DNA from 4 places in the Janthinobacterium sp. NFX145 genome. Region 2 is predicted to be linked to each of the others. Evidence: predicted binding sites of a transcription regulator. Region 2 holds the regulator's gene; each other region holds the start of a gene.
What was found. The regulator FNR, encoded in region 2, switches genes on or off when oxygen is low (the NO sensors DNR and NnrR bind a similar motif). The targets are predictions, from matches to a motif close to TTGATNNNNATCAA.

Region 1 (7,682 bases), 2.3 Mb from region 2:
GAACTGCGCGCAGCTGACGACACCAAAGCCATTCGCGTCATCAAGGCACACCTGCAGGCGTTCGACGGGCGTGTCTTCATCGACGGGCAGCCAGGCGGCGCCCGCCTTGGCAATGGCCGCCTGCATCAGCAGCAGATGGGCGCCGCGCGGCAGCCACAGTCCCACGATGTCGCCGGGCTTGACGCCGGCCGCCACCAGGCGCGATGCGGCCAGGCCCGCCCGCGCATCGAGTTGCGCATACGTGATGCGGCGCGCGCCGTCGATCAGGGCGATCTGTTCCGGGCAGCGACGGGCCGTCGCTTCCAGCAGGTCGGCCAGCACTTCCTCGCGCAGCAGATCCGGTCGCGGCGGGCCGTACAGGATGTCGGCGTGGGTGGAAGGGATGCCTGGGCTGACTGCGGTGAAATCGTTCATGGATGACGCTTATCTGTAATGCGGAGTGAGGAATCTGTCGGGCCGCGCAGCGTGCGCGGCACAGTTGATACATTACAGTACGCAAGACGTTTCAGCGTTGCAGAACGGGGAATTTTGTGAGGCTTTCAGCAATTATGTGGCTGCAGGATCAACCGCCATGATTACGGAATGTAAATCGCGGAAACATGGCGCCGATTTGCGCCACAGTCGTCGCCGCCGGATAGCCGTGCAAGGGGCGGCCGGACAGCGCCGCGTCCGCGCAGCCTTCGGCGCGGAACTGCTGCAGCACGTAGTTGTCGACGCCTTTTGCGGCCAGGGTGGTGGCCAGGGCCAGCAACTGCTCGTCCGGCAGCAGGTCCGGGTGGGTGGTGGTGCGGCATTCGTAGGCCACGCCGCTGGCGAGGATGGCGTCCAGGCAGGTGCGCGCCGGGTCGCCGCTGCCGGCCACGCGGGTCACATGACGATAATCGGCAAACGGCGCCTTGATGTCGAAGCCGACCCAATCGACCAGGGGCAGCACTTCCTGCAGGCGCTGCGGATAGATGCAGGCCGTGTGCAGGCCGATGCCGAACCCCAGTTCCCTGGCGTCCTGCATGGCGCGCGCCAGCGCCGGGTCCATGCACGCTTCGCCGCCGCTGAAGACGACGGCGTCGACCAGGCCCACGCGGCGGCGCAGCCAGGTCAGGACGTCCTGCCAGGGCATGGCGCCTTCCGGCGTGCGCGCCTGCAAATGCGGATTGTGGCAATAGCCGCAACGCCAGGGGCAGCCCTGCACGAACACCACGGCCGCCAGCTTGCCCGGGTAGTCGGTGGCGGAAAAGGGTGTCAGGCCGCCCACTTTCAACTCAGCCATGGCAGGCGGGCTGGCCAACCTTGGCGCTCGCTTCCGTAAAATACTGGCGCTCGTGGAATTCGCCCTGCTTGCCGATGTTGAACGAGGCGACGGGGCGGTGGTAGCCCATCACGCGCGTCCAGATTTCGCAGCGCTGGCGTTCCGTGTCGAGCAGGGTGATGGCGGGAGTGAAGTCGGGACGTGCGTTCATGGCGTTTCCTTGAGTGGGTGAGCGAGATCGGACTGCTTGCGGGCGATCAGTTCCGCGTCGCAGGTGGGACAGAATTCATGTTTGCCGGCCAGGTAGCCGTGGCGCGGGCAGATGGAAAACGTGGGCGTGACGGTGATGTAGGGCAGCGAGAAGCGGCTCAGCGCGCGTTTGACCAGCTCGCGGCAGGCGTTCGCATCCGACAGCGCTTCCGTCATGTACAGGTGCAGCACCGTGCCGCCCGTGTACTTGCGTTGCAGCGCGTCCTGCAATTCCAGCGCCTCGAACGGATCGTCCGTGTGACCCACGGGCAGCTGCGACGAATTCGTGTAATACGGATTGTCGCTTGTTCCCGCCTGCAGGATGGCGGGATAGCGCTTGCGGTCTTCGCGGGCGAAGCGGTACGTCGTGCCTTCGGCCGGCGTCGCTTCCAGGTTGTACATATGGCCCGTCTCTTCCTGGAATTGCACCATGCGGGCGCGCACGTGGTCGAGCAGGCGTATCGCCAGCGCATGGCCCTCGGCGGACGTGATGTCGTAAGCGTCGCCGCTGAAATTGCGGATCATCTCGTTGATGCCGTTCACGCCCAAGGTGGAGAAGTGATTGCGCAGGGTGCCCAGGTAGCGTTTCGTGTACGGGAACAGGCCTTGCTGCATCAGTTCCTCGATGGTGCGGCGCTTGATTTCCAGACTGGTCTTGCCCAGCTCCAGCAGGCGGTCCAGGTCGGCCATCAGCGCCGCTTCGTCGCCGCGCCACAGGTGGCCCAGGCGCGCGCAGTTGATCGTCACCACGCCCAGGGAACCGGTCTGCTCGGCGGAACCGAACAGGCCATTGCCCCTTTTGAGCAGTTCGCGCAAGTCCAGCTGCAAGCGGCAGCACATGGAACGTATCATGTTCGGCTTGAGTTCCGAATTGATGAAGTTCTGGAAGTAGGGCAGGCCGTAGCGGGCCGTCATTTCGAACAGGCGTTCCGCGTTTTCGCTATGCCAGTCGAAATCCTCGGTGATGTTGTAGGTGGGGATGGGGAAGGTGAAGACCCGGCCCTTGGCGTCGCCCGCCATCATGATCTCGATGTAGGCGCGGTTGATCATGTCCATCTCGGCCTGCAGCTCGCCATAGCTGAAGTCCATCTCTTGGCCGGCGATGACGGGAATCTGCTCGCGCAAGTCGTCCGGGCAGACCCAGTCGAACGTGAGGTTGGTGAACGGCGTTTGCGTGCCCCAGCGTGATGGCACGTTGAGGTTGAAGATCAGCTCCTGCATGTACTGGCGCACGTCTTCGTAGCGCAGGCTGTCCTTGCGGATGTAGGGCGCCATGTAGGTGTCGAAGGAGCTGAACGCCTGCGCGCCGGCCCACTCGTTTTGCAGGGTGCCGAGGAAGTTGACGATCTGGCCGATGGCGCTCGACATGTGCTTCGGCGGGCCCGATTCGATCTTGCCCGGCACGCCATTCAAGCCTTCGTGCAGCAAGGTGCGCAGCGACCAGCCGGCGCAATAGCCGGCCAGCATGTCGAGGTCGTGGATGTGCAGCGCCGCTTCGCGGTGCGCCGCGCCCACTTCCGGCGGATACACCTGGTCCAGCCAGTAGTTGGCGATGACCTTGCCCGACACGTTGAGTATCAGGCCGCCCAGCGAGTAGCCCTGGTTGGCGTTGGCGTTGACACGCCAGTCGCGCCGGTCCAGGTATTCATTGATGGACGCGGCGACATCGACCTGGCCGCGTGTGGGGGAAACTGCATTTGTCGTCATGAAACCTCCAATAAACACAACATGCGGTGTTTTTATGGAGATTAATCACTAAATATAGTGGCGTCAAAGGGTGCGTGCAGTTGCGTGACGAATCCTTGATGCAGGTGAAAAAACCACCTCAGCCGGTTTTGTTCCAGCGCGTTTCGCGCAGGATCAGCCAGCTCGCGCAAAAGAATGCGACGCCGCAGGCGGCGATGCTGGCGACGGAGGCGGGCAGCACATGCGCCCAGATTTCCAGCGGCGAGTAGGTGCTCCAGCTGGCCACGCGTGCGTCGAACGTGACGTAGTTCGCCAGCAGCCAGTAGACGGCCAGCAGGCCCGTGCAGATGGCGGCCTGACGCAGCAGCGGCAGTTGGCGGCGCGCGAACACGGCCAGCAGGAACAGCAGCAGCACGCCCGGATACGCGCCCAGCACTTCCGGCGACAGCACGGAGATGGTCCCTGCGTCATAGCCATCGGCCGGGCCGGCCCACTGCACTTGCAGCGCGGTGAGGAACAAGGTAAGCAGGAAAATCAGCAGCGGTTTGCGGGTCATGGCGGTCAATCGACGAGGGTGAAAAATGGGGCATTTTACAGCCAGGTCAAGCAAGTTGAACGCGCGCCAGCCATGCATGCATTCCTTCACCTGCGTCAAGGACTGGGCGGCATGGGCGGGGCTATAGTCTGCACCCTGAGCCGATACAGGACTGTGAATATCATGATGCTTGATTCAACCACCGCCACCCGCGTGGCCGGACCGCTGGAACTGGTCTGCCCCGCCGGCAGCCTGCCTGCCCTGAAAGCGGCCATCGACAATGGCGCCGACACGGTCTACCTGGGTTTTCGCGACGCCACCAATGCGCGCAATTTCGCCGGCCTTAATTTCGACGAGAAGGCCATCGCCGAGGGCGTGCGCTACGCCCATCAATATGGACGCAAGGTGCTGCTGGCGCTGAATACCTATCCGCAGCCGCACAACTGGGCCGTGTGGCGCAGCGCCATCGACCGCGCCGCGCAAGCCGGCATCGACGCCATGATCGTGGCCGATCCGGGCCTGATGGCGTATGCGGCCCAGCACCACCCGCAGCTGCGTTTGCACCTGTCCGTGCAAGGCTCGGCCACCAACTACGAAGCCATCAATTTTTACCATGAGCACTTTGGCATCGCCCGCGCCGTGCTGCCGCGCGTGTTGTCGATGGCGCAGGTGGAACAGTTGATCAGCAAGACGGAAGTCGAGATCGAAGTCTTCGGTTTCGGCAGCCTGTGCGTGATGGTCGAAGGGCGCTGCGCGCTGTCGTCGTATGCGACGGGCGAGGCGCCGAACACGCACGGCGTGTGCTCGCCGGCGAAATCCGTGCGCTGGCTGGAAACGCCGAACGGCCTCGAATCGCGCCTGAACGGCGTGCTGATCGACCGCTATGCACCGGGCGAAAACGCCAGCTATCCCACCCTGTGCAAGGGGCGTTTCGAAGTCAACGACGAAGAGTATTACGCCATCGAGGAGCCGGCCAGCCTGAACACGCTGGCGCTGCTGCCGCAGCTGATCGCCATGGGCGTGCGCGCCGTGAAAATCGAAGGACGCCAGCGCAGCCCCGCCTACGTGGCCCAGGTGACGCGCGTGTGGCGCGAAGCGATCGACGCCTGCCGCGAAGGCAATGCGCGCTACGCCGTCAAGCCGGGCTGGATGGCGGCCATGGACAAGCTGGCCGAGGGCCAGCAGCACACCCTCGGCGCTTACCATAGATCTTGGAAATAAAGGATGAACATGCTGAAGCTTTCTTTGGGCCCCTTGCTGTACTACTGGCCGCGCGCCACCGTTTTCGAGTTTTACCAGCAGATCGCCGGCACGGCCGTCGATATCGTCTACCTGGGTGAAACCGTGTGTTCGCGCCGGCATGAAGTGCGCCTGGCCGACTGGCTCGATATCGCCGACATGCTGGCCGCCGCCGGCAAGGAAGTGGTGCTGTCGACGCAGGCGCTGATCGAGGCGGGCGCGGAACTGGCGACCCTGCGCCGCATCACGGGCAATGGCCGCTACGGCGTCGAGGCCAACGACATGGGCGCCGTGCATTGCATGGAAAAGGGTACGCCCTTCGTCGCCGGTCCCCATTTGAACCTGTTCAATGGCCCCAGCTTGCAGTTGCTGGCGCGCCTCGGTGCGCGGCGCTGGGTGATGCCGCTGGAAATGGGACAGACGGCGCTGGCCGAGATGCAGCGCCAGAAACCGGAAGGGCTGGAGACGGAAGTGTTCGCCTACGGTCGCATGCCTCTGGCGTTTTCCGCGCGCTGCTTCACGGCGCGCAACCGCAACCTGCCGAAGGACGATTGCGGCTACAGCTGCCTGGAAGAACCGGACGGCCTGCTGCTGCGCACGCGCGACGAAGTGCCGTTCCTCGTGTTGAACGGCACGCAGACGCAGTCGGCACTGGTCTACAACCTGGTGCGTGAACTCGACGCCATGCGCGACATGGGCGTGGCGGTGGCGCGTATCAGCCCGCAGGCCATGCACACGGAACAGGTGATCGCCATCTTTGACCGCGCCCGCCGCGGCCAGGTCAGCGGCATCGGCGCCCAGGCCCAGCTGGCGGCCTGCCAGCCGGCCGGCGCCTGTGACGGTTACTGGCACGGCCAGCCCGGCATGGAACAGCACGCCGCCCATTGAACGCATTGAAAGGAAGCACCATGCAAGATCAACTGGAAAGATTGCCCGTCCCGGCCAAGCCACCCATGAGCAAGCCCGCCGCGTCATACCGTCTGCCCGAACCGCTGGCCGAATTGCTGTCCAAGCTGCCGCCGTATCCCGCCTCCTGGCTGTTCGTGCAAGGCTTGAACCGCCTGCTGGCGCCGCAATTGCCCGACGATGTGCGGCGCAGCCTGGAAGGGCGCAGCCTGCGCTTGCGCCTGCTGGACGCGGGCATCGCCTTCGATTTCGAGTGGCAGGGCACGGTGTTCGTGGCCGAGCGCTATGTCGATGTGCCGGACCTGTGCATCGCCGCCAGCGTGCATGATCTGATGCTGCTGGCGCGGCGCCAGGAAGATCCGGATACCCTGTTCTTCAGCCGCCGTTTGAGCCTGGAAGGCGACACGGAACTGGGCTTGTTGTTCAAGAATACGCTCGACGCCATCGAATTGCCGCCGTTCGACTTGCAGGCGCTGGGACCGCGCCGCGTGCTGGCGCATTTGCGCGACCGGGGCGCGCGGGAAGGCTGAGCGGGGGAGTTGGCTGCGTTCAGTGGCGGCAGTGGCCGCAGGCGCCGCTGCACGACGGCAGTTGCTCTGCGTTGGAGGCTTCGCCCATGAAGCCGGCGTCGTTGACGGCGGCCAGCAGGCGTTCCTGCGTGGCCAGACGTTCGTCGAATTGCACCGTTGCGCCGTGGCGCGCCAGCGAGACGCACACGGTGGCCACGCCCGTGACGGCTTCGAGCGCCCCCGTCAGCCTGTCGGCGCAGCCTTCGTGATCCATTCCAATAATATTCAAGCGCGCTGTCTGCATGGGTTCCTCTTGTTTTTCAAATAAAAAAACAGCGTAGGCGAGGGGCGCGCATGCCGTCCAGAGCAGCACGCAAGATTTATTTTGTATTTGCGGTTTTATTGATCTGGATTAATTCCCAACCCTGCTGGCCAGCCTGGAAGTGCTGTTGCCCCATCCATGGCTGCCTTATTTCCGTTTGCCGGAGGCAACGCCGCTGGCGCGCCAGGCGCTTTGGTATCGTCCAAAACATTACTAATGGTTTTATTGATCAGTGTCAAACAGACGCTTCAATCGTGCGCACGATGTTTGATAAAACGCAAGACGAGTTCAACAGAACACCTGTTGACACTTATAAAATTTTCACCGAACATAATTCCACGTTGCAACATTTTGCAAGACTCTCCCAGCACAAGCGTTTACCGCAGGTGTCGTGCGGGACCCGTGCGCCCGTTCGAAAGCCAGCCGCCGCCAGCCGCCGAACGCTCTGTCCCCTTGTAACCATCCGTTATCTTTTCGAAGGTTTGCCCATGTTCGATTCGATCACGTCGGTATTGCATCAAGTGCCGGAACTGGCCCTGTTTTTGGCGCTGGCGCTGGGCTATGCGGTAGGGCAGATACGCTTCGGCCCCATCCAGCTGGGCGGCGTGTGTGGCACCCTGATCGCCGCGCTGCTGATCGGCCAGTTGGGCATCACCCTGGACGCCAGCGTCAAGAACGTCTTCTTCATGCTGTTCATCTTTGCCCTCGGCTATGCGGGCGGTCCCCAGTTCTTTGCCAACCTCAACGCCAAGGGCTTGCGCCTGGGTTTGCTGTGCCTGATCGAAGTGGTGGTGGTGCTGGCGCTGGTGCTGCTGGCCACGCGTTTCCTCGGCCTGGACCAGGGCACGGCGGCCGGCATGATGGCGGGCGCGGCGACGGAATCGGCCGTCGTCGGCACAGCCACGGACGCCATCTCGAAGCTGGCGCTGCCGGCCGCCCGCATCGCCGAATTGCAAGCCAACGTGGTCACCGCGTATTCCATCACGTATA
Region 2 (7,682 bases):
CGTGCTGTACATCGCCGCCATGTGGATCGCCGGCGTGATGCAGGGCCTGATGTGGCGCGCGGTCAATCCGGACGGCACCCTGACCTACACCTTTGTCGAGAGCGTGAAAGCGACGTATCCGTACTACGTGGTGCGCGTGGCCGGTGGCCTGCTGTACCTGTCGGGTATGTGCATCATGGGCTACAACACCTGGATGACCTTGCGCGGCAGCAAACTCCCCGTCGCCCGCATTCCGGAACTGAACGCGGCGCACGCCTGATAGGAGCATAAGCAAATGAAATTTTCACATGCATGGATTGAGAGAAACCCCTGGCTGCTGATCGCCCTGGTCACGGTAGTGATCAGCATCGGCGGCGCCGTCGAGATCGTTCCCCTGTTCTTCCAGAAGAGCACGACGGAGCCGGTCGCCGGCCTGAAGCCGTATTCGCCGCTGCGCCTGGCGGGCCGCGACATTTACGTGCGCGAAGGCTGCTACAACTGCCACTCGCAGATGGTGCGTCCGCTGCGCGCGGAAACGGAACGCTATGGCCACTATTCGGTCGCTGGCGAATTCGTCTACGACCATCCGTTCCAGTGGGGTTCCAAGCGCACGGGGCCCGACCTCGCCCGCGTGGGCGCGCGCTACAGCGACGAATGGCACCGCACGCACTTGAACAACCCGCGCGACGTGGTGCCCGAGTCGAACATGCCGTCCTACCCCTGGCTGGCGAAGACCAAGCTGGTGCCTGACGAAATCATGCCGAAGATGCGCGCCCTGAAACGCCTGGGCCAGCCGTACAGCGATGAAGAGATCGCCGCCGGCCCCGCGCAGCTGCAGGACAAGACGGAAGAAGACGCCCTGGTCGCCTATCTGCAAGGCCTCGGTACATTAATCAAAACAAGGAATTAGCATGGCAATCGAAAACCTGTTTGACAGCGCCAGCAGCGTCATGACGGTGGTTTCCTTTACGACGTTCGTGGGCATCCTGTGGTGGACGTTCAGCCGCAGCAACAGCGACTTCGACGCGGCGGCACGCCTGCCGTTCGCCGACGACGCGCTCGACTATCCGGCCGAGGCCGAGATGAACCTGGCGAAGGAGCATCACCATGGCTGACTTTACCAATGGCTTCTGGAATATCTACATCGTCGTGCTGTCCCTGCTGGGCATCATCGGCTGCGGCGTGCTGCTGTACTCGCAGTCGAAAATCAAAGTGGTCGAGGGCGCCCCTGCCGACGGCACCACGGGCCACGTCTGGGACGAGGACTTGAAGGAACTTAATACGCCGATGCCGCGCTGGTGGATGTGGTTGTTCTACATCACCATCGTCTTCGCGCTGGCCTACCTGTTCCTGTATCCAGGCCTGGGCAACTATGCCGGCAGCCTGGGCTGGAAATCGACGGGCCAGTACGAGGAAGAGCTGAAGAAGGCGGAAGCCGACTACGGTCCCCTGTTCAACAAGTACCTGAGCCAGGACTTGAAGACGGTGGCCGCCGATCCGCAGGCGCAAGCCATCGGCCAGCGTCTGTTCCTGACCTATTGCGCGCAATGCCACGGTTCGGATGCGCGCGGCAACAAGGGCTTTCCCAACCTGACGGACAAGGACTGGCTGTATGGCGGCGAACCCGACATCATCAAGACCACCATCCTGCACGGCCGCAATGGGCAGATGCCACCGATGGGCGCCGCCCTGGGCTCCGAAAAGGATGTCGAGAACGTGGCCCATTATGTGCTGAGCCTGTCCGGTTCGACCTCGGATCCCGTCAAGTCGGTGCTGGGCAAGGCCAAGTTTGGCGCCTGCATGGCCTGCCATGGTGCCGATGCCAAGGGTAACCAGATGCTCGGCGCGCCGAACCTGACGGACAAGACCTGGCTGTACGGCGGCAGCGCCGACACCATCATGGAAACCGTACGCAAGGGACGCAGCAACACCATGCCTGCCTTCAGCGATTTCCTCGGCGAATCCAAGGTACATGTGCTGTCGGCGTATGTCTGGAGCCTGTCGAATCCGCAGGCACCCGCCAAGTAAAAATGGAACCTCAAGTCATCAAGATGTATGCGGCCCGCGAGCAGATCTACCCTCGCGAGGCCAAAGGACGCTACGCTACCTGGCGATGGGTATGCGTATGGCTTACCCAGCTCGCGTTCTACGGCTTGCCGTGGTTGACCTGGAATGGCAGGCAAGCCCTGCTGTTCGATTTGACCACGCGCAAGTTCTACATTTTCGGCGTCGTGCTGTGGCCCCAGGATTTCATCTATCTGGCGGCCCTGCTGATCATCTGTGCGTATTTGTTGTTCCTCGTCACGGCCATTGCCGGGCGGGTGTGGTGCGGGTTCTCTTGCCCGCAAACGGTATACACGGAAATTTTCCTGTGGGTCGAACGCCGCATCGAGGGTACGCGCAGCGCGCGCATGGCCCTCGACAAGCAGGGCCCCTCCGTGCGCAAGGCGTTCAAGAAGACGGCCAAGCACCTGGCATGGGGCGCCATCGCCCTGTGGACGGGCTTTACCTTTGTCGGCTACTTCACGCCGATCAAGGAACTGGCGCAGTCGGTGACCACCTTGAATTTCGGTCCCTGGGAATGGTTCTGGGTCTTGTTCTACAGCCTGGCAACCTACGGCAACGCGGGCTGGCTGCGCGAGCAGGTGTGCAAATACATGTGCCCCTACGCGCGCTTCCAGAGCGCCATGTTCGACCAGGACACGCTGATCATCACCTACGATGCCAAGCGCGGCGAACCACGCGGCGCCATGAGCAAGAAGGCCGGCAACAACGACAAGCTGGGCGACTGCATCGATTGCACCCTGTGCGTGCAGGTGTGTCCGACCGGTATCGATATCCGCAACGGCTTGCAGTATGAATGCATCGGCTGCGCCGCCTGCGTCGATGCCTGCAACAGCGTGATGGACAAGGTCGAGCGGCCACGTGGCCTGATACGCTACAGCACCGACCATGCGATGGAAAACAACTTCAATTCGAAGCAGATACGCCAGCGCGCCATGCGCCCGCGCGTCCTGATCTACACTTCCATCCTGGCCCTGATCATCATCGCCGTATGTACGTCGCTGGCCCTGCGCACGCCCCTGAAAATGGACGTGATCCGCGACCGCGGTTCGATGGGACGCGAAGTGGAAGACGGCATGATCGAAAACGTCTACCGCCTGCAGATCATGAACACCTCGGAGCAAAGCCAGCATTTCAAGATCAGCGCTTCCGGCTTGCCGGGCCTGACCTTGCTGACGCGCGAAGAAGTGACCTTGCAGCCGACGGAAACGCTGGGCTGGCCGATCCGCCTGCGCGTGCCGCACGGCGTCGGCGAGAAGGGGTCGAACAAGATTGCGATCGAATTGCAATCGCTGGACAACCCCTCGCTGCATGTGCGTGAAAGCGCGGTATTCATCGTGCCGCGTTAAAGCAGGAAGGCCGGTCCCCGCATGGGGACTGGCCGTTTACACAGGAGAATCACCATGTCCGACAGTCTGAAACTGCAAGCCCCCGCCGATCCCTGGTACAAGCATCGCTGGCCATGGCTGCTGATGATCGGTCCCGGCCTGTCCGTGGTCGTCGGCAGCTTCATGGGCTATATCGCGTTTACGCAACCCGATGCGCTGGTGGTGGGCGACTATTACAAGCAGGGCAAGGCGATCAACCAGGATTTGAAGCGCGACACGATCGCCAGCGACCTGGCGATGGCTACCAGCTTGTCCTACGACGTGGCGTCAGCGCGCCTCAGTGGTTCCGTGCACAGCTTCGGCAAGGCTTACCAGGGTCCGCTGCAGCTGCACCTGGCGCATGCGACCCTGCCGGAAAAGGACATCAAGCTGCTGGTGCGGCCCGATGCGGCCGGCAATTTCTCGGTGGCGCTGCCGATGCTCGAGCGCAGCCGCTGGCAAGTGCTGGTGGAAAACGACAAGCGCGAGTGGCGCCTGTCCGGCATCTGGACCTGGCCGCTGCAACGCAGCATCGCGCTGCACGCCGACGAAGAGCTGTAGGCCTTATTTGCAGACGTCGGTACCGGCCGTGATGGCCTTCAGTTTTGCCGGCTGCAAGATTTCAATTTCTCGGTTCGAGACGCGCAGCCAGCCTTCCTTCTTGAATTTCGACAATAAACGGCTGACGCTTTCGATGGTCAGGCCCAGGTAGTTGCCGATTTCCTCGCGCGACATGCGCAGCTGGAATTTGCTGCTCGAATAGCCGCGCGCTTCGTAGCGCGACGCCAGGTTGACGATAAAGGCGGCAAAACGCTGCGTCGCCTGCATATTGCCCAGCAACAGCATGACGCTTTGCTCGCGCGTGATTTCCTGGCTCATCATGCGGTGGAAATGGCGCAGCAGGGTCGGCATATTGCCCAGCAATTGTTCCAGGCTGGAAAACGGGATTTCACACACTTCGCTGTCTTCCAGCGCCACCGCATTACAGTGGTGGCGGTCGGCGCTGATGGCGTCCATGCCCAGCAGTTCGCCGGCCATCTGGAAGCCCGTCACCTGCTCTTCGCCGCCCGGATTGATCTGGTACGTCTTGAAGTGCCCCAGGCGGATCGCGTACAGGTTCTGGAACGAGTCGCCGATGCGGAACAGCGAGGCGCCGCGCACGATCTTGCGGCGGCGGCCGATGATCTGGTCCAGCCTGTCCATGTCGCCCATATCGAGGCCCATCGGCAGGCACAATTGATGCATGCTGCAGGTCGAGCATCGCGCACGCAACGCTTCCACGTTCACTGTAGGCAAGGTTGGAGTGAGTAGCGCTTCAGTCATGTCGGTACCTTTTAGAAAATGCAACAACAAGTTTACTGCATACAGGGTTGCCGTGTGCCAATTTCACGGCAATTTCGCTGAATAAACGACGTTCCGACTTTAATTATATGGCAACATCGTCAAAAGCCCATGCGGGGAGGGCAATTTGCGCGGCGCCGCTTGCCAAGCTGGGGCATTGATAGGAAAATTCCTGACAGCATTACTTGCCGCCTGTGCCGCCCGGTACTGAAAAGGAAATCATGAAGCCTCTCGGCATCAAAGCAAAAGTCGCGCTGGCCACCAGCCTGACCTCGATCGCCATGATCGCGCTGGTCACCATGATCCAGGTGCAGCACATGCGCGACGATTTCACTAAAGTACTGCTGAGCCAGCAGTCATCCCTGATCAGCCGTACCGCTGCCGAGCTCGACGACAAGCTGGGCATGCTGCTGCAGATCGTCACCCTGACGGCCCGGCAGCAGCCGCCGGAACTGATCGCCCGGCCCGCCCAATTGCGCGAATACTATTCGCGCCGCTCGATGCTGGTGCTGTTCGACGACGTGCTGGTGCTCGACGCGCAAGGCGCCGTCGTGGCCGACATGCCGGAAGTGCCGGGGCGCGCCGGCATCAACGTCGCCGAGCGCGAGTATTTCCAGACCGTCCTGCGCACGCGCCAGCCCATGATCACCGAACCGATGCTGGGTAAATCGAGCGGCATGCCCATCGTGCAGATGGTGGCGCCCGTGCTCACCGCCGATGGCCAGGTGGCCGGCGTGGTGATCGGCGTGCTGCGCCTGTACAAGGACAACCTGCTGGGGCGTTTGCGCTCGGAAAAGGTCGGCAAGAGCGGCTATTACTTCATCCTCACGCGCGGCGCCGTGCCGCGCTACGTGCTGCACCCCGATACCAGCCGCCTGCTGCAGCCGCGCCAGCCGAACGCCAACCTGACGACGACCCAGCTGCTGAAGGAAGATGGCGAAGGCAGCATGGTCAGCACCAACAGCCGCGGCATCACGGCAGTCAACAGCTTCAAGCGTTTGAAATCGGTGAACTGGCTGCTGGCCACCTCGCTGCCCGTCGCGGACGCCTTCGAACCGTTCGATGGCGTGCTGTACCGGCTGGTGCTGTGGAGCATCCTCGCCTCGCTGCTGGCCGCCTTTGTTCTGGGCTGGGTCACCGTGCGCCTGCTGTCGCCGCTGGTGCGCCTGCGCGACACCCTGCTGGCCCTGCGCACCAGCGGCAGCCGTTTTACCCCCGTGCCGGTGCAGCAGCGCGACGAGATCGGCGAACTGACGGAAGCGTTCAACGGCCTGATGAGCGAGCGCGACCGTCTGCAGCAGGAACTCGAATCGCGCGCGGCCGAACTGGAGCAGGAACGCGACCGGGCCGAGGCGGCCAACCGCGCGAAAAGCGATTTCGTGGCCAACATGAGCCATGAAATCCGCACGCCCCTCAATGCCGTGCTGGGCATGGTGTATTTGCTGGGCAATACCAGACTCGACACGGAACAGCGCAAGTATCTGACCATGGTCAGAGTGGCGGGCCAGTCGCTGCTGGGCATCCTCAACGACGTGCTCGACTATTCGAAGATCGAGGCGCGCCGCATGGAATTGTCGCCCGTCGAATTCGACCTCGACGAAGTCATGAATACCCTGGCCACGACGATGACGATGAATGCGGGCGAAAAGGAACTGGAACTGGCCATCGCCGTCGAACCCGACGTGCCGCGGCGCCTGGTGGGCGACGCCCAGCGCCTGCAGCAAATCCTCGTCAACCTGGCCGGCAACGCCATCAAATTTACCGAGAGCGGCGAAGTGGTGGTGGCCGTCAGCCTGGCCGAGAGAGAGAGCGGCCGCGCCTGGCTGCGCTTCGAAGTGCGCGACACGGGCATCGGCATGACGGAACTGCAGCAACAGCAGCTGTTCGCCGCGTTTTCGCAGGGCGACCAGAGCATCACGCGGCGCTTCGGCGGCACGGGCCTGGGCCTGGCCATCAGCAAGCAGCTGATCCACATGATGGGCGGCGACATCGCCGTCGCCAGCAGCGAAGGCAAGGGCAGCCGCTTCTGGTTCAGCGTGCCCTTCGAGATGCTGGCGCAACCGGCGGAAACGCGGCGCACGCCGGCCCTGGGACAGTTGCGCCTGCTGGTGGCCGACGACAACCGCACCACGCGCGAACTGATCGTCAAGCTGATCGAGGCGTGGGGCTGGCTGGCCGACGAAGTGGACTCCGGCTTTGCCGCCATCGAACTGTACCGCGAACGCCTGGCGCAGCAGCAACCGTACGACGTGGTGCTGGCCGACTGGCACATGCCCGTCATGGACGGCCTGGCCACGGCCAAGGCCATCCGCCAGGCGGCCAGCGGCCAGCGCCAGCCCATCGTGGTGATGGTCAACGCATTCGCCCGCAACCACCTGGAGGAAATCTCCAGCGCGGCCGAGGCCGACGTCGTGCTGATGAAGCCGATCACGGGATCGAGCCTGTTCGACGCCCTGCACCAGGCGCTGATCGCCAAGGACGACGGCGGCGAACAGCGCATCTTGCACCAGCCGCTGGGCACGGAACTGGCGGGCGTGCATTTCCTGCTGGTGGAAGACAATCATTTGAACCAGGCCGTGGCGCGCGGCATCCTCGAACACATGGGCGCCACCCTGGACGTAGTGGGCGACGGCTTGCAAGCCGTGGAACGGCTGCGCACGGAAGCGCTACGCTACGACATCGTGCTGATGGACATGCAGATGCCCGTCATGGACGGTTTCAGCGCCACCCACATCATCCGCACGGAACTGCGCTTGGGCCTGCCCGTGATCGCCATGACGGCCGGCGTGCTGGCGTCCGAGCGCGAGCGCTGCATGACGGCCGGCATCAGCGATTTCATCGCCAAGCCCGTCGTGGTGGAAGAGATGATGGAAGTCATCCTGCGCCACCTGCCCAAGCGCCCGCAAGTGCAAACGGCCGAGCCGGCACGCG
Region 3 (7,682 bases), 3.2 Mb from region 2:
CCCTGGGTACCTTGCTGGGACTGCACCACGTCACGCACCGCGCCACCGTGTCATCGCTGACGCCCGTGGTCATGCCCAGCGAAAATGCGCAGCGCCTCGACGTGCGTCGCCTGGCGCAGTTGCAAAAGGCGCCGTACACGGTGTTCCAGCTGGACGCGACGGCGTATCCGGGCAGCAGCGGCAGCCCGCTGTTCGATCCCGAGACCGGTCTCGTCTACGGTATCGTCAACATGGTGTACGTCAAGGGCCTCAAGGAGACGGCCATCAGCGCGCCCAGCGGCATCACTTACGCCATTCCAGGCAGCCACATGCAGGCGATCTTGCTGAAAAATAAATGACTTCTCAGTTGCGCCCCTGCCTCAGCCGGTCGGTAATGCCAGGCTCATCCCATGTCGGGAAAAAAAAGGGGTAAAACGACCGTTCCCCCCCATGCTGTTCCATCAGGCCACCGTACTTGCGGATCTGGGCCCCCATGTAATCGAGGTCCAGCCGTAGCAGCACGGCCGGCGCCCCCACGCGCGTGCACTCGCGCTCGCCGCCGAAGTCCTGGAAGCCCAGCATGCGCTTGTAAAACACCACGTGGCGCGGGTTGACTTCGATCACGTAATCCGTAAAGCCGTGAATATTATGGGCATAGATATAAGAGATATGAATCAGCGCCGCAAACACGCGCTTGCTCACACCCTTGTCGATGGCCAGGCGCGACGGTTCGCACAGGCGGCGGCCCTGCTCGCGCAGGACGTCGAGCTTGTCGCGGAAGTTTTCATCGGCAGGCAAGCCCGTCTCGTCATTGTCGAGGCACAGGGTCATGGTGCCGACGGTGCTGCCGGCCGTTTCCGCAAACAGCGTGATTTTATTCAGCGCATGCGCGGTGCCGGGATCGACGGCATAGCCGCGCCAGCCGTACATCTTGCGGATCAGCAAACTGGCCGCCTCGCGCCGGCCACGCGAATTGGCCATGCGGATATGAAAGCGCTGCAGGTCGAGCTCGTGCTCCATGGCCGGGTCGATCTGCCCCTCGCCCACCACCAGGTCACTCAGGGCGCCTGGCGTGTCGAAGGAAATAATGGGTTCATCTTGAAAGCTCATCTTGTCCTCACGTTCATCGGCTGCCGTTGAGACGGACTGAAGCCAATGCCTTGTGACAAGACAAAAACTGGAGAAGTTCCCAGCTTTAGTTAAAAAAACAGAAGAATTTCACCTTTAGATAGCAAAATTACACGCTGAAATTTGCCGAAAAATACAAAATGACAAATATAAGTGTTGTTTTGATATTGCCGAGGCCGCTGTTAAAAAAAGCTTTCCGGTATCAGCAGCACATCGCCCGGCCGCATCATGACATTCGCGGAAATATCGCCTTCCTTCAGCAAATCATCGAGGCGGACCCGCAGCTGCTGCTGGTTGCCTTCGCGCATGCGGATGATGCTGGCCTTGTTGCCGGCCGCGAAATCGGTGATGCCGCCCACTGCGATGAGCACGTCCATCAGCGACATGCCCAGCCGGTACGGCAGCGCCTGCGGCTTGGCCGCCTCGCCAATCACCCGGATCTGCTCGCCATACGGCCCCGAGAAATTGGTGACGATGACCGTCACCACGGGCTGCTGGATGAATTTGCTCAAGGCTTGCTCGATGTCGCGCGCCAGCTGGGTCGACGTCTTGCCGCTGGCGGCTAAATCCTCGACCAGCGGCGTGGTGATCTTGCCGTCCGGCCGGACGGCCACCGTCAGCGACACTTCCGGGTTGCGCCAGACGATGATGTTGACGGAGTCGCCCGGCCCGATCAGGTAATCGTGCATGGGCGCGCTGTCGTCGGACGGTGCCAGCGGATGGGACGTGCGGCAGGCGCCCAGCAGGCTGGCAGAAAGGGCCAGGCCCAGCGCGTTACGGACAAATGCACGGCGAAACGGATTCATGCGGAGCCTCTTCGAGTCGATGGCGCATCCATGGTCGGCCCCGCAGAACCAGCCTGGGCCGCGAACTTCCTATGATTATTAAAACTCGGCAAGAGAACCTTGAGGCGTATCAAGAAGCAATCATCTTGGGAAATCTTGCTCCACAGCCGCCCTATACTTTGCTTACCCAACAGGCAAGCATTTCTTGCAAGATGCCGCTGTTGTCCGCGCCGCCAGCCCATCTCCCGTGCAGCACCGCACCGCCACCTGAAGGAAGCGACATGGAAGACTTGATACAGCAACTGCTGTCCAGCCTGAAAGGCATCTGGAAGTACCGCTGGCACGCGGTCGTGGTGGCGTGGCTGGTGGCCATCGCCGGCTTCATCCGGGTGATCTCCCTGCCCGACGACTTCCAGACGTCGGCGCGCGTGTTTGTCGATACGCAAACCATCCTCAAGCCGTTGATGGCCGGCATGACCAGCGTGCCGAACACGGAACAGCAGGTAGCCATCATGAGCCGCACCCTGCTCAGCCGCCCGAACGTCGAGCGCGTCATGCGCATGGTTGACCTCGACCTGGGTTCGAAGACCGTGCGCGAGCACGAGGCCCAGCTGGACGAACTGATGAGCCGCATCAAGATCACCGGCACCAACGCCTACGACATCTACACCATCAGCTACAGCGGGCGCGACCCCAAGCTCGTGCGCGACGTCGTGCAAAGCCTGCTGACCATCTTTGTCGAAGGCAGTTTCCAGGGCAAGAAAGGCGATTCGCAAAAGGCGGTGCAATTCATCGACGAGCAGATCAAGAATTACGAGGACAAACTGAGCGCGGCGGAAAACCTGGTGAAGGAATTCAAGATCCGCAACAACCTGCTGCTGCCGCGCCAGGGCATCGACTATGGCAGCCAGCTGCTGATGTCGTCCGATAGCCTGAACAATGCCAAGCTGGAACTGGTCGAGGCGGAACAATCGCGCAAGGCCATCCTGAGCCAGATCGAAGGCGACGAGCCCGTGCTCGACCTGGAACCGAACGCGGCGGCCATCACGAATCCCGAACTCGACGAGCGCATCGCATCGATCAACAAGAACCTTGACAGCCTGCGCATGCAATTTACGGAATTGCATCCCGACATCATCGCCTCGAAACGCCTGGTGGCCCAGCTGGAAGAACGCAAGATCGAGGAAAGCAAGCTGAAAACGGCGGCCGGCGATCCGGGCAAGAACTACAGCCCCATGCTGCAGCAACTGAAGGTGGCGCTGACGGACGCTGACGCCAAGGTGGCCGCCATCCGCGCCCGCGTGCAGGAATACAGCGCGCGCAACGAGCGCCTGCTGGCGCAGAGCAATGCCGTGCCCGAGGTGGAATCGCAGCTGGCGCAGCTCAACCGCGACTACATCATCAACAAGGAAAACTATGAAAAGCTGATCGGCCGGCGCGAAGCGGCCAAGCTGTCGGGCGAACTCAGTTCCACCACGGACATGATGGCCTTCAAGATCATCGACCCGCCCACGGTGCAATATGCGCCCGTCGGCCCGAACCGCCCGCTGCTGTTTTCCGCGGCGCTGGGCGCGGCCCTGATTGCCGGCGTCGCCACGGCCCTCCTGATCAGCCAGGTGCGCCCCACCTTCCTCAGTCCTTCCGAACTGCGCGACGCCACGGGCTTGAACGTGCTGGGCACGGTATCGATGAACTGGACGCCGCTGCAGCAAGTACGCCGCCGCCGCGCCCGCTATGGCTTCGGCGCCTGCCTGGGCAGCCTGTTCGTGCTGTACGGCGGGGTCATGACGGCCGCGCTGCTGAAATTCTAGATCCCAAGGAGCGACGATGAGCAGCAAGGACAGCGGCAAGCACGAATCCACCATCCTCGGCGTGGCCGAGGCCGGCGTGCCCTATACGGTGAACGGTACGCAGGGCGCGGACGCGGCCCGCTCGCCCCGCTACCGCCCCCTGAACCTGGACCGGCTGGCCGAGCAAGGCATGCTCACGCACGACGGCGGGCGCAGCGCGGTGGCCGAGGATTTTCGCATCATCAAGCGCCCGCTGCTGCGCCAGGCGCGCGCCAGCGGCGCCGAGGCCATCCGCCACGGCAACCTCATCGTCGTCACCAGCGCCATGCCGGGCGAAGGCAAGACTTACTGCGCCGTCAACCTGGCCATGAGCATCGCCATGGAAATGGATATCACGGTGCTGCTGGTCGATGCGGACGTGGCGCGCCCGTCCGTGCTGAAAGTGCTGGGCCTGCCGCCCGAGCCGGGGCTGATGGATATCCTGCTCGACCCGCAACTGGCCATGGCCGACGTGATCCTGAAAACCAATGTGGCCAACCTGAGCATCCTGCCAGCCGGGCGCAGCAACAAGCACGCGACGGAATTGCTGGCCAGCCGGGCCATGAGCCGCTTACTGGCGGAAATTGCCAGCCGCTATGGCGACCGCATCGTCGTCTTCGATTCGCCGCCCCTCCTGATCACCAGCGAGGCGCATGCGCTGGTCGGGCAGATGGGACAAGTCGTCATGGTGGTCGAGGCGGAAACGACGACGCAGCACGCCGTCAAGGAAGCGCTGCGGCAGATCGAGTCGTGCGAACACATACATTTGATCTACAACAAGACCAAATCGTTCCCCGGCAACGACTACTACGGCTATGGCCATTACGATTAGCCGCCGGGTTTCGCTAACGCCGCCGCCATCGCCGCTGCTGCCGTTGCTGCCGTTGCTATCTCTGCTGCTGCCCCTGCCGGCCGGCGCCGTCGACTGGCTGGTGCAGCCGTCGCTGCGCCTGCGCGAAAGCTATACGGACAATGCCTTGCGCGCGCCGCCCGGCAAGGCGCAATCGGACTTCATCACGGAAATCGCGCCCGCCATCGCCCTCATCGGCACGGGCCCCCGCCTGCGCATGCACCTCGATTACAGCTGGCACAAATACCTGTCCGGCCAGCGCGCCGATACCGAGCACCACGAACTGGGCGCCTCGGCCGACGCCGAACTGGTCAAGGACTGGTTCTTCATCGATGCGGACGCCAGCGTGAGCCGGCGCAACATCTCGCCGTTCGGCCCGCAATTGATCGACGACCTGCCCGATACGGACAATGCCAGCACCGTGCGCACCACCGGCATCAGTCCCTATTTGCGCCACCGTTTCCGCGGCCTGGCCACGACCGAGCTGCGCTACACGCGCAACACGGTCGACAGCGGCGGCGCACTGCTGTCCGTGCACAGCGATGAAATGGAATTGCTGCTCAGCGGCGAGCCGCGCGGCAAGGGCTGGACCTGGAACGCCAGCCACGACGTGCGCCGCACGCAGGACAGCAAGCTGGCGCCCATGCGCATGCAGCGCAGCAGCGTGGGCCTGCGCTATCCGTTCAGCAGCAAATGGGCGGCCACGGCCAGCGGCGGCACGGAAAAGGAAGGTTATGTGTCGGCCAGCGGCAAGGCGCCGGCTGGCCGCTTCTGGTCGCTGGGCGGCGTGTGGACGCCGTCGCCGCGCACCAGCGTGGCCTTCAGCACGGGCAAACGCTTTTTTGGCAACACCTACAGCCTGGACGCCACTTTCCTGCAGCGTCATACCAACTGGCAACTGAACTACAGCGAAAACATCACCACCCTGCCGACGCAGTTTTCACGCCTGGGCGACCGCGACGCGGGCCAGTTGCTTGATCAATTGTGGCGCGGCATCTTTCCCAATGCGCGCGACCGGCGCCTGCGCATCGATGCCTTCCTGCGCTACGCCAACAGCCTGGGGCCGGAACGGGGCGCCATCAATTACTTCAGCCACCGCTATTTCCTGCAAAAGCAGCTGAAGCTGACGATGGCGCGCGCCACGGCGAAAAGCACGATGATCGCCGGCATCACGGCCGTCGACCGCACGGCGCAAACGGCCAGCGGCATCGACAGCGGCTTGCTTCCCGGCGTGGAATTTGGCAGCGAAGACCGCACGCGCCAGATGAGCGGCAACCTGGGCTGGAGCTGGAAAGCCAGTTCGCGCACCAGCCTGAACGCCAATGCCGGCTACGCCAGCGTGCGCTCGCTGAGCGTGCCCCGGCACGACAACAACATCACCGTGACGGCCGGCTACACGCGCATCCTGCAGCAGAACATGACGGCCAGCATCGACGTGCGGCACACGCGGCACGCCAGCAACCGCGGCGGCGATTACCGCGAAAACGGCGTCAGCGCCACGCTCACCATGCAATTCTAAGGAGGCCGCAATGTCCGACCCTACTCTTGCGTCCGCCGCGCCGGCGCACCTGCTGTGCGTGGTGGCCGCGCGTCCAAACCTGATGAAGATGGCGCCCATCCTGGCCGCGCTGGCCCGCCAGGCGCCCACCGTACGGGTGACCTTGCTGCATACGGGCCAGCACTACGACACGGCCATGAATGGCCAGCTGTTTGCGGACCTGGACCTGCGCCCGCCCGACATTTGCCTCGATGTCGGTTCCGGCAACCACGCGCAGCAGACGGCCGAGATCATGCGCCGCTTCGACGCCGTACTCGACGCGCAGCCGCCGCTGGCGCCCGATGCCGTGCTGGTGGTGGGCGACGTCAATTCCACGCTGGCTTGCGCGCTGGTGGCGGCCAAGCGTGACATTCCCGTGATCCACGTCGAGGCGGGCTTGCGCAGCGGCGACCGGCGCATGCCCGAAGAAATCAACCGCGTGCTCACCGACCAGTTATCCAGCCTGCTGCTGACCAGCGAGGAAGGCGCGCGCGCCCACCTGCTGCGCGAAGGCATCGCGCCCGAACGCATCCATTTTACGGGCAACGTCATGATCGACAGCCTGCGGCAGCAGCTGCCGCGCGCGATAACGCCCGCCGCCACCCTGCGCACCCACGGCCACGCCTGCCCGCCCGCGTATGGACTCTTGACCTTGCACCGGCCGTCGAACGTGGACGACCCGGCGCAGCTCGAAGCGCTGCTGGGGGCGCTGGGAGAATTGTCGCAGCAACTGCCGCTGCTGTTTCCCATCCACCCGCGCACCCTGGCCGGCCTGCGTCTGGCGGGCCTGGAACCGCTGCTGGCGCGGCATGCCATCGTCCGCCTGCCGCCGCTGGGCTACCTGGAAATGCTGGGCCTGATGCAAGAGGCGCGCCTGGTGCTGACGGATTCGGGCGGCATCCAGGAAGAAAGCACGGCCCTGGGCGTGCCTTGCCTGACCTTGCGCGACAATACGGAGCGGCCCGTCACCGTGACCGACGGCACGAATACCCTGGCCGGCACGCAGCCGGCCGCCATCCTGGCGCTGGCGCGGGGCATCCTCGACACGGGCGGCAAGCGGGGCCGCCTTCCGCCCCTGTGGGATGGCCACGCGGCCACGCGCATCGCCGCCGTCATCGCACCCTGGCTGGCGGCGCGCCGGGGGCCGCCATGACGCCGCCGCTGATACTGCGCAACGCGCTCACCATCGACGTGGAAGATTACTTCCAGGTGTCCGCCTTTGCGCCGCACATCGCGCGCGCCGACTGGCCCCGCCTGGAATGCCGGGTCGAGGCGAATATCGAGCGCATCCTGCTGCTGCTCGACAGCCGGCGCATCCACGCCACCTTTTTCACCCTGGGCTGGATCGCCGAGCGCTATCCGGCCATGCTGCGCCGCGTGGCCGCCGCCGGGCACGAAGTGGCCAGCCACGGCTATGCGCACCTGCGCGCCTGCGACCAGTCGGCCGCGCAGTTCGCCGACGATGTGCGCCACAGCAAGACCATCCTGGAACAATTGACGGGGCTGGCCGTGCACGGCTACCGGGCGCCCAGCTTTTCCATCGGCGCGGCCAATCTGTGGGCTTTCGACGTGCT
Region 4 (7,682 bases), 2.2 Mb from region 2:
CGGTTCTTTTCCGCCTGCATGGTGGCCACCACGTTCATCAGCTGCAAGCCGAAGCCCACGCCGGCGAGCGCGCCAGCCTCGGTGATGATGAAGCCGTCGGCCAGCGCCTTCTCGCCCGCTTCCACGGCGCGGAAGGTGAGGTCTTCGATGCTCATGGCGCCGTCGACGATCAGCGGTTCCTTGTCCATGAAGGCGATGCAGCTCTTCTTGCCGTACACCTCGTGATAAAAGGGCTTGGACATCTGCGACATGAAGATGTTGCGGCTGATTAAGCCGATAGGGCGCTGCTGCTCCGTGACGGGCAGACTCATCATGTCGCGCCGTTCCGTGAATAGTTCCAGCACGGCGAAATTGCTGGCGTCGGCCTGCACGGATTCCGTGGGGATGCACAGGTCAGCCGCCACGGACGTGCGATAACGGGGAAGATGCAATCGAGAAGCGTTGAACTCCACAGCGGCTACCTTTACATGACGATCGGACCCTTGTTGTCGCAACAGCAAGGCGACTGACAAACAGGCAATATCATCATGGTAGCCTTGGAATGTGACGGCTTGATTACCAGCTTGTCAAAACCGTATGCATGATGGCTACATGGCAAGCAACTTACAGGCGCCGGGCCAGCGCCTGTGCCTGTTCCAGCCAGCGCGCTCGCTGCGCTGCGGTGGAATCGATCATGGGACCAAAGCTGGCCACCTTGACGGGCTTGACGCCGCAAAATTCCAGGGTCGTCTTGCGCAGCTGGTGAATGCCGGGCATGTGGTAGACCCAGCGGAAATACCAGGGCGGCGTATCCATCGCCACCAGCAGCTGGGCCGTGCGGCCTTTCAGCAGCTGCGCCGGGAAAGCCTTGCCCGGGCGGTACTTGAAGGCAAAGCCGGGCAGGAAGATGCGGTCGACGAAGCCTTTCAGCAGGGCCGGCGCGCCGCCCCACCAGATCGGGTAGGCGAACACCAGGTGTTCGGCCCAGCTGATGGCTTCCTGCGCCGCCAGCAAGTCTGCTTCCAGCGGCTGCACCTGGCGGTAGCCTTCATGCAGGTTCTGGTCGAAGTCCAGCTGGCCCAGGCGCAGCTCACGCACCGTGTGGCCTGCGCTGCGGGCCGTGGCGGCGTAGGCATCGGCCAGGGTGGCGCAAAAGCTGTCGCTGGACGGGTGGCCGAGGAGTATCAAAATGCGCTTGGGTGTCGTCGTGGTCATGATGCAGGCTATCCATTAAAGAAGAGCTTGCATGCTAAAGCTTGCCCCTAGTGACAGAGTCAAGCGGCCTTTTGCAGACGCTGCTGCGCCAGGCAGTCGTGGATTTCCGTGTCGATGTCGGCCAGTTGCGCGTCGAGCTGGCGCAGGCGGGCGAACTCCTGCTGTATCTGTGTGCGCTTGTCAGCGATGTGCTGCGACAGGGCGGCCCAGTCGGTATCGTCGCCGGCCAGGATGGGCAGCAGTTCGGCCAGGCGGAAGCCCAGGGCCTGCGCCTGGCGTATCAATTTGACTTGCGCCAGGTCTTGCTGCGTGTAGACGCGATAGGCGCCCGAACGGCGCACATCGCCAAGCAAGCCCAGCGCTTCATAGTGGCGCAAGGCCTTGGGCGAGGTGCCCGCCAGGCGGGCGATTTCTCCGATGTACATGCTTCTTCCTTGTTGAACTGCGGCGCACGCAGTGTAGCGCAGGTGGCTTGCCAGGCGCTACCTTGCGCGCTGCCTCAGGAGGGCTTACGCGGCGGCACTTTTTTGGCAGTGCACTCGGCGCAGGTGCCGTACAGCGACAGCGCGTGCTCGTGCAGCACGAAGCCCCGCTCGGCGGCGATCTCGTTCTGGCGCAGTTCGATGCCTTCGTCGACGAATTCATCGACCTTGCCGCAACCCGTGCAGACCAGATGGTCGTGGTGCTGGCCTTCGTTCAGTTCGAAGACGGCGTGGCCCGATTCGAAATGGCGGCGAAACAGAATGCCCGCTTCGGCAAACTGCATCAGCACGCGGTAGATGGTGGCCAGGCCCACGTCGATTTTTTCGGCCAGCAAGAGTTTGTAGACATCGTCCGCACTCAGGTGCTTGATCGTGCCTTCTTGAAACAGCTGCAGAATCCGCAAGCGGGGGATGGTCACTTTCAAGCCCGATTCACGCAGTTCCCTCAATATATCCATGTCTCCCATTCCTTTTTGTAGTCGCCTAGCGAGGTCATTCATTATATCGCAAATGATAATCATTACTATTCTCATGTGTGAAGTGGAAGTATTATGCTGCGCAGGGAGGTGGCAATCCAGTGACATCGGCGCAAGTGGTGATTGCGTGGCGGGCAACTTGCGTCAGCATGGCGTGCCGACAAGGGGGCCGTGCATGCGGTCACGCTGCAATGCCGCATTTTCTTGATCTGGGCAAAGGAAAAAATGCCTCTAATGATGCCATCTAGCACTATTTGATGTGGATCAAAGTTTTTGTTGCACTGCACTCTTAGACTTCGCAGCGTTACTTAACGACAAAAAGAGGGAACTAGAATGAAAAAGTCCGCAACTGCAGCAGCAATCGTCCTGGCCGCCATCGGCGCATTCGCCGGCAACGCAATGGCACAGGAAAGCCCATGGCTGGTCCGTGCGCGCGCCGTGCATATCGATCCGGCCAACAAATCCACGCCGGTCTTTGGCGCTGGCGCATCGGACACGATACATGTCAGCAGCAAGACGATTCCCGAAATTGATATTTCGTATTTCTTCACCCCGAACATCGCTGCCGAGCTGATCCTGACGTATCCGCAAAAGCATGACGTCACCTTGGGTGGCCAGAATATCGGCACGTTCAAGCATTTGCCACCGACCCTGTCGCTGCAATACCACTTCATGCCTGAAAAACAGTTCAGCCCTTACGTGGGTGCCGGCGTGAACTACACGAATATCTCGGACGTGAAATTGCTGAATGGCGCCGGCCGCCTGGAGCATGACAGCTGGGGCTTCTCGCTGCAAGCCGGCGTCGACTACAAGCTGGACAAAAACTGGTCGCTGAACTTCGACATCAAGAAAGTGCAGATCCGCAGCGACGTACTGGCTGCTGGCGCCAAGATCAGCGAAGTCAAGGTTGATCCTGTCCTGATCGGTGTCGGTGTCGGCTACCGTTTCTAAGCATTGATCGACTGCGCCTCCGCGGCGCGGACAATAAAAAAGACGGCCAGGTGTGAACCTGGCCGTCTTTTTGCATTCCATGCGCCGTCTTATTTTTTCAGCGTCTTTTCCAGCGCCAGCTGGTAGTCCGTCTTTTCGTAGCCGGCCAAATACTTGTTCGTCGCGTCGAGGAAGGCGCGCGAGCGGTAGGCCGCTTCCAGGTCCTTGACCCATGGCTTGGCCTTGTCGGCCGTGCGGATGGCGACCAGGTTGATGTAGCTGTCCGAGATCTTTTCCACGCTAAGGGCCGACGTCAGCTTCATGCCGGCGGCCAGGGCGAAGTTACCGTTGACGAAAGCGTAGTCGGCATCGGCCAGCGAACGTGGCAGCTGCGCCGCTTCCAGCGGCACCAGTTTCAGCTTCTTCGGGTTGTCCAGTACGTCGCGTTCGGACGCGCGCAGCGGGTCGACGTTCGGTTTCAGCTTGATCCAGCCCATCTTGGCCAGCATCACCAGCGCGCGCGCCTGGTTGGTCGGGTCGTTCGGCATGGTGATGGTGGCGCCGTTCTTGACTTCCGCCAGCGTTTTCTGCTTGCCGCCGTACAGGCCGATCGGCATGGTCGGCACGGTGATCAGGGAGCTCAGTGGCAGCTTGTTATCGGTGGCGAACTTGGTCAGATACACGATGTGCTGGAACACGTTGGCGTCCAGCGAACCTTCGGCCAGCGCGTAGTTCGGCTGCACGTAGTCGTTGAATTCGACGATCTTGACCTTGTAGCCCTGTTTTTCCAGGATGGGTTTGATGCCCAGCTTCAGCTGGTCCGAATACGGGCCGGAGCTGGTGCCGATGACGAGTTCTTTCGGGTCCTTGGCGTGGGCGGCGGTGGCGAAGGCCAGGCTGGCGGCGGCCAGGAGCAGGTTGCGGCGAATATGGTTCATGCTTTTCCTTGTACTGAAATACTGAAGATGAATTAACGTTTGTCGAGGCGCTTGGCGATGCGCGTGCCGGCGAACTGGATGGTTTGCACCAGCACGATCAGGATGGCCACGGTGGCGACCATGATGTCCGTCTCGAAGCGGTAGTAGCCGTAGCGGATGGCCAGGTCGCCGATGCCGCCGCCGCCCACCACGCCGGCCACGGCCGAATACGACAGGAAGCTGATCGACAGCACGGTCAGGGCCAGCACGAGGCCGGAGCGCGCTTCCACCAGCAGCACGCGGAAGATGATCTGCATCTCGGACGCGCCCATGGCGTGCGCCGCCTCGATCACGCCGCGCGGCACTTCGCGCAGATTCTGTTCCACCAGGCGCGCCAGGTAGGGAATGGCGGCGAACGACAGCGGCACGGCGGCTGCCAGCGGGCCGATCGAGGTGCCCGCGATGATGCGCGTAAACGGCGTCAGGGCGACCAGCAAAATGATGAAGGGGAAGCTGCGCACGGTGTTTACCAGCCAGCCGAGGATCATCGACAGCGGACGGTTTTCCAGCGACTGGCCTTCCGAGACGAGGAACAGCAGGATGCCCAGCGGGCCGCCGATCAGGATGGCGGCCGTCAGTCCAATGCCCAGCATGGTCATGGTCTGGCCCAGCGCCACCCAGATTTCCGGCAGCAGCTTGATGACGTTATTGATCGATTCTTCAAACATGTGTTGCATCCTTCCATGCGGTGGCTTCAAACGCCTCGGTGCCGTAATACGCCAGCTCGCGCCCCAGCGCCGTCTTGCGCGGGGTGGCCGTGTCGCTCAACTCGAATTGTTCGGCGATGGCGCCGTTTTCCACGACGGCGACCCTGTTGCAGATGGCGCCCAGGACCGACAGCTCATGGCTGACGATGACGATGGTCACGCCCAGGCGCGCATTGATGTCGCGCAGGGTGTCGAGTAGGGCGCGCGTCGTTTCCGCGTCCAGCGCGGACGTCGGCTCGTCGCACAGCAGCACGTCGGGGTGGCTGGCCAGGGCGCGGGCGATTGCCACGCGCTGCTTTTGCCCGCCGGACAATTGCGCCGGGTAGCTGTGCAGCTTGTCGGACAGGCCCACCAGCGCCAGGCATTCCTCGACCCTGGCGGCGATGTCCTCGCCCTTGGTGGTGCCATGGATTTTCAGGGGGAAGGCGACGTTGTCGAAGACGCTGGCGTTTTGCAGCAGATTGAACTGCTGGAAAATCATGCCGATATTTTGGCGCGCGTCGCGCAATTCGCTCTTGCCCAGGCGCGTCAGTTCGCGTCCGGCCACGGTAATGGTGCCGCTGTCAGGGCGCTCGAGCAGGTTAATCAGGCGCAGCAAGGTCGATTTGCCGGCGCCGCTCTTGCCGATCAGGCCGAAAATATCACCGGGATAGACTTCCAGCGTGACCGATTTGACCGCGTGGAATTGTTCGCCTTTGGGCAGCGCGAAGGTCTTGTTTGCGCCATCGATGCGAATCACCGGCGTACGGTGTGGTGTGGTCATGCAGTGTTTCCTTTTTTATTGGACCGTGACAGGCGCGCTTGCAGGGGCCAAATCGCCCGGCCTGTTACGTCGGTTGCGTAGTATACCTCCGATCGTGTTATTACTCCTACGACAGAATCTTGCTTTGAATATGCAAATAATGTCTATATGGGTGTTTGGCGAGAGTAAACGCGGTTTTTGCGCGATCAGCCGATGGAAAATTCGACGGGAATCGATAATTCCAGCGGGTCCGGCCGTTCCTTGGGAATGCGTGGCAGCGGCGCCGCCCGTTGCAAAGTGTCGAGCGCGGCCTGATCCAGCGCTGCGGAACCGGAACTGCGCTCGATGGCGGCCGCCAGCACCTGGCCGTCGCGGTCGATGCGGCAGCGCAGATACACCACGCCCTGTTCCTGCTTCGCGCGCGACGCCGTCGGATAGCGGCGGAAGCGCTCCATGCGCGCCAAAACCTTGCCTTCCCAGCTAGATACGCCGCTGCGCAGCTCCTGCGGCGCGGGCGGCAGGGCAGGCGAGGGCGGCGCCGCCGCGATGGATGGCGCGGCCGCCGGTGCCGGCGTCACGGGGGCATGGCGCACCTCTACAACGGCTGCGATGCTCTCGGCTTGCGTCGCCATGGGCGCTGCCTCTGGCTGCGGCAGCACGAATTGTCTGATGGCGGGCGCTGCCTTTTTGGCAATGGCGGCGGATGGCGCGGCGGCTGCGCTGACCCGTTCAGCAAGATTCTGCTCCAAAGGTCGCGGCGGGGCAGCGGCCGGCAAGTACAGCATGGCCGGTTGCGCGGAGTCGGGCACGATGGCCAGCACGGGCGCCGCCGGCGCGCGCTGGTACAGCGCCCATCCCAGCAGGGCGCCATGCATGGCGAAGACGGTGGCGATGCTCAGCGGCTTGTGCCAGTCGGCCGGCGGCGTCTTTTCTGGCGCAGGCGCCGGGCCTTCCGGGCGGCGCAGCAGGTAGATGATGACGGCGATTTCCATCGTTGCCACGAGGACGATGACCCACCAGGGCGGATGGCCGAGGCACATGGCGACAAAGCCGATGGCCATGCCCAGGCAAGCGAGGACCTTGCCGCGGCGTGACACGGCGCGGTGTTCGCGCCACTGGCGCAGCGGCGCGCCGAAGCGCGGGTGGTGCAGCAGCCAGTGCTCCAGGCGCGGCGAGGCGCGGCTGAAGCACGCCAGCGCCAGGATCAGGAAGATCGTCGTCGGCATGACGGGCAGCATGGCGCCGATCACGCCCAGCGCCACCATCAGCATGCCGGCGCCCGTCCAGGCCCAGCGGCGCAGGCGTGCCGTATGCGCTTCCGCAGCTGCCTGGATGACTGGCTCCTCCATCAGGCGCAGGCCTCCACGTGGCCATGCATGCGCAGGAAGGCGGCGCGCGCGCCATCGATCACGCGCGCTTCACCGGCATCGTCAAGCACGGCCGTATCGAGCACGGACGTGAAATCGCGCCAGTGGCGCGCGCGTCCGTCCGGATGGCCGGCCAGGTGGCGCGCGCCATGGTGTTCATCGAGGCCGATTTTGCCGGCCAGTTTATACAGGATGGCCGCGCCCAGCTTCGAGCCTTCGCTCACGTACAGCCAGCCCAGCGCCGTGGCCAGGTCCAGTTGCGCGTCGAACGGCGGCGTGGCCACATCGGCCGGCAATGCTGTCTCGAGGTCGCGCAGGTCGGCCGCGATGCTGTCGTAACGGCGGCGCTGCTCCAGGTCCGGCAGCAGGGCGGCCAGCTGCGCGTTGTCGTACAGCGCGTCGACGTCGCGCAGGAAAGCGTACTGCGCCTGCAGGAAGCGCGCATAGTTCTCGCGGCTGGAAAACGGCGCGCTGGCCATGATGCGCTGGTCCAGCAATTCGTGGGTGGCCATGGTGTCGGCTTTCAGGCGCTGGCTGCGGGTCGGGGCCGCGTTGGTCGGAACGGCGTTCAAAGTGGTGTCGCTTGCTGCATGCATGGAATATCTGCTCTCTATTATAAGGATGAATCAAATCAGAAACGAAGGCCAAGCGTGACGCGCGCCGTGCGGCCCGGTCCCGGCATCAGGCTCAGGGTCAGCGGATCGAGGTAGTAGCGGTCCGTCAGGTTGTCCACCGCCACGTCGACGGTGGCGTTGGGCGTGATCTTGTAGCTGGCGAACAGGTCGGCCAGGGTGTAGGCCTGCGTCA

Region 1: a site for FNR is predicted at 3,823-3,836, ahead of ubiU (ubiquinone anaerobic biosynthesis protein UbiU). Genes of this name have one in related genera too.
Region 3: a site for FNR is predicted at 2,013-2,026, ahead of ACPJXG_RS14185 (XrtA system polysaccharide chain length determinant). Genes of this name have one in related genera too.
Region 4: a site for FNR is predicted at 2,407-2,420, ahead of ACPJXG_RS09585 (OmpW/AlkL family protein). Genes of this name have one in related genera too.

What each region holds. Positions count from the first base shown of each region.
Region 1 covers NZ_CP187360.1:4,019,045-4,026,726, reverse strand. The annotation lists gene ACPJXG_RS17970 (Pls/PosA family non-ribosomal peptide synthetase) at 1-414, opposite strand, end outside; gene ACPJXG_RS17965 (anaerobic ribonucleoside-triphosphate reductase activating protein) at 563-1,267, opposite strand; gene nrdD (anaerobic ribonucleoside-triphosphate reductase) at 1,260-1,457, opposite strand; gene ACPJXG_RS17955 (ribonucleoside triphosphate reductase) at 1,454-3,202, opposite strand; gene ACPJXG_RS17950 (hypothetical protein) at 3,321-3,737, opposite strand; gene ubiU (ubiquinone anaerobic biosynthesis protein UbiU) at 3,900-4,937, shown strand; gene ubiV (ubiquinone anaerobic biosynthesis protein UbiV) at 4,947-5,843, shown strand; gene ubiT (ubiquinone anaerobic biosynthesis accessory factor UbiT) at 5,864-6,391, shown strand; gene ACPJXG_RS17930 (heavy-metal-associated domain-containing protein) at 6,411-6,674, opposite strand; gene aspT (aspartate-alanine antiporter) at 7,181-7,682, shown strand, end outside.
Region 2 covers NZ_CP187360.1:6,337,469-6,345,150, reverse strand. The annotation lists gene ccoN (cytochrome-c oxidase, cbb3-type subunit I) at 1-259, shown strand, start outside; gene ccoO (cytochrome-c oxidase, cbb3-type subunit II) at 275-889, shown strand; gene ACPJXG_RS28515 (cbb3-type cytochrome oxidase subunit 3) at 891-1,094, shown strand; gene ccoP (cytochrome-c oxidase, cbb3-type subunit III) at 1,087-2,007, shown strand; gene ccoG (cytochrome c oxidase accessory protein CcoG) at 2,010-3,392, shown strand; gene ACPJXG_RS28500 (FixH family protein) at 3,447-3,971, shown strand; gene fnr (fumarate/nitrate reduction transcriptional regulator Fnr) at 3,975-4,733, opposite strand; gene ACPJXG_RS28490 (response regulator) at 4,973-7,682, shown strand, end outside.
Region 3 covers NZ_CP187360.1:3,149,046-3,156,727, forward strand. The annotation lists gene ACPJXG_RS14170 (S1 family peptidase) at 1-338, shown strand, start outside; gene ACPJXG_RS14175 (N-acyl amino acid synthase FeeM domain-containing protein) at 343-1,089, opposite strand; gene ACPJXG_RS14180 (XrtA/PEP-CTERM system exopolysaccharide export protein) at 1,290-1,913, opposite strand; gene ACPJXG_RS14185 (XrtA system polysaccharide chain length determinant) at 2,174-3,703, shown strand; gene ACPJXG_RS14190 (XrtA-associated tyrosine autokinase) at 3,720-4,553, shown strand; gene ACPJXG_RS14195 (TIGR03016 family PEP-CTERM system-associated outer membrane protein) at 4,537-6,090, shown strand; gene wecB (non-hydrolyzing UDP-N-acetylglucosamine 2-epimerase) at 6,101-7,261, shown strand; gene ACPJXG_RS14205 (XrtA system polysaccharide deacetylase) at 7,258-7,682, shown strand, end outside.
Region 4 covers NZ_CP187360.1:2,134,259-2,141,940, forward strand. The annotation lists gene ACPJXG_RS09565 (SpoIIE family protein phosphatase) at 1-431, opposite strand, end outside; gene ACPJXG_RS09570 (NAD(P)H-dependent oxidoreductase) at 604-1,194, opposite strand; gene ACPJXG_RS09575 (MerR family transcriptional regulator) at 1,254-1,619, opposite strand; gene fur (ferric iron uptake transcriptional regulator) at 1,694-2,134, opposite strand; gene ACPJXG_RS09585 (OmpW/AlkL family protein) at 2,486-3,103, shown strand; gene ACPJXG_RS09590 (MetQ/NlpA family ABC transporter substrate-binding protein) at 3,193-4,020, opposite strand; gene ACPJXG_RS09595 (methionine ABC transporter permease) at 4,053-4,727, opposite strand; gene ACPJXG_RS09600 (methionine ABC transporter ATP-binding protein) at 4,720-5,529, opposite strand; gene ACPJXG_RS09605 (TonB family protein) at 5,715-6,857, opposite strand; gene ACPJXG_RS09610 (biliverdin-producing heme oxygenase) at 6,857-7,471, opposite strand; gene ACPJXG_RS09615 (TonB-dependent receptor domain-containing protein) at 7,507-7,682, opposite strand, start outside.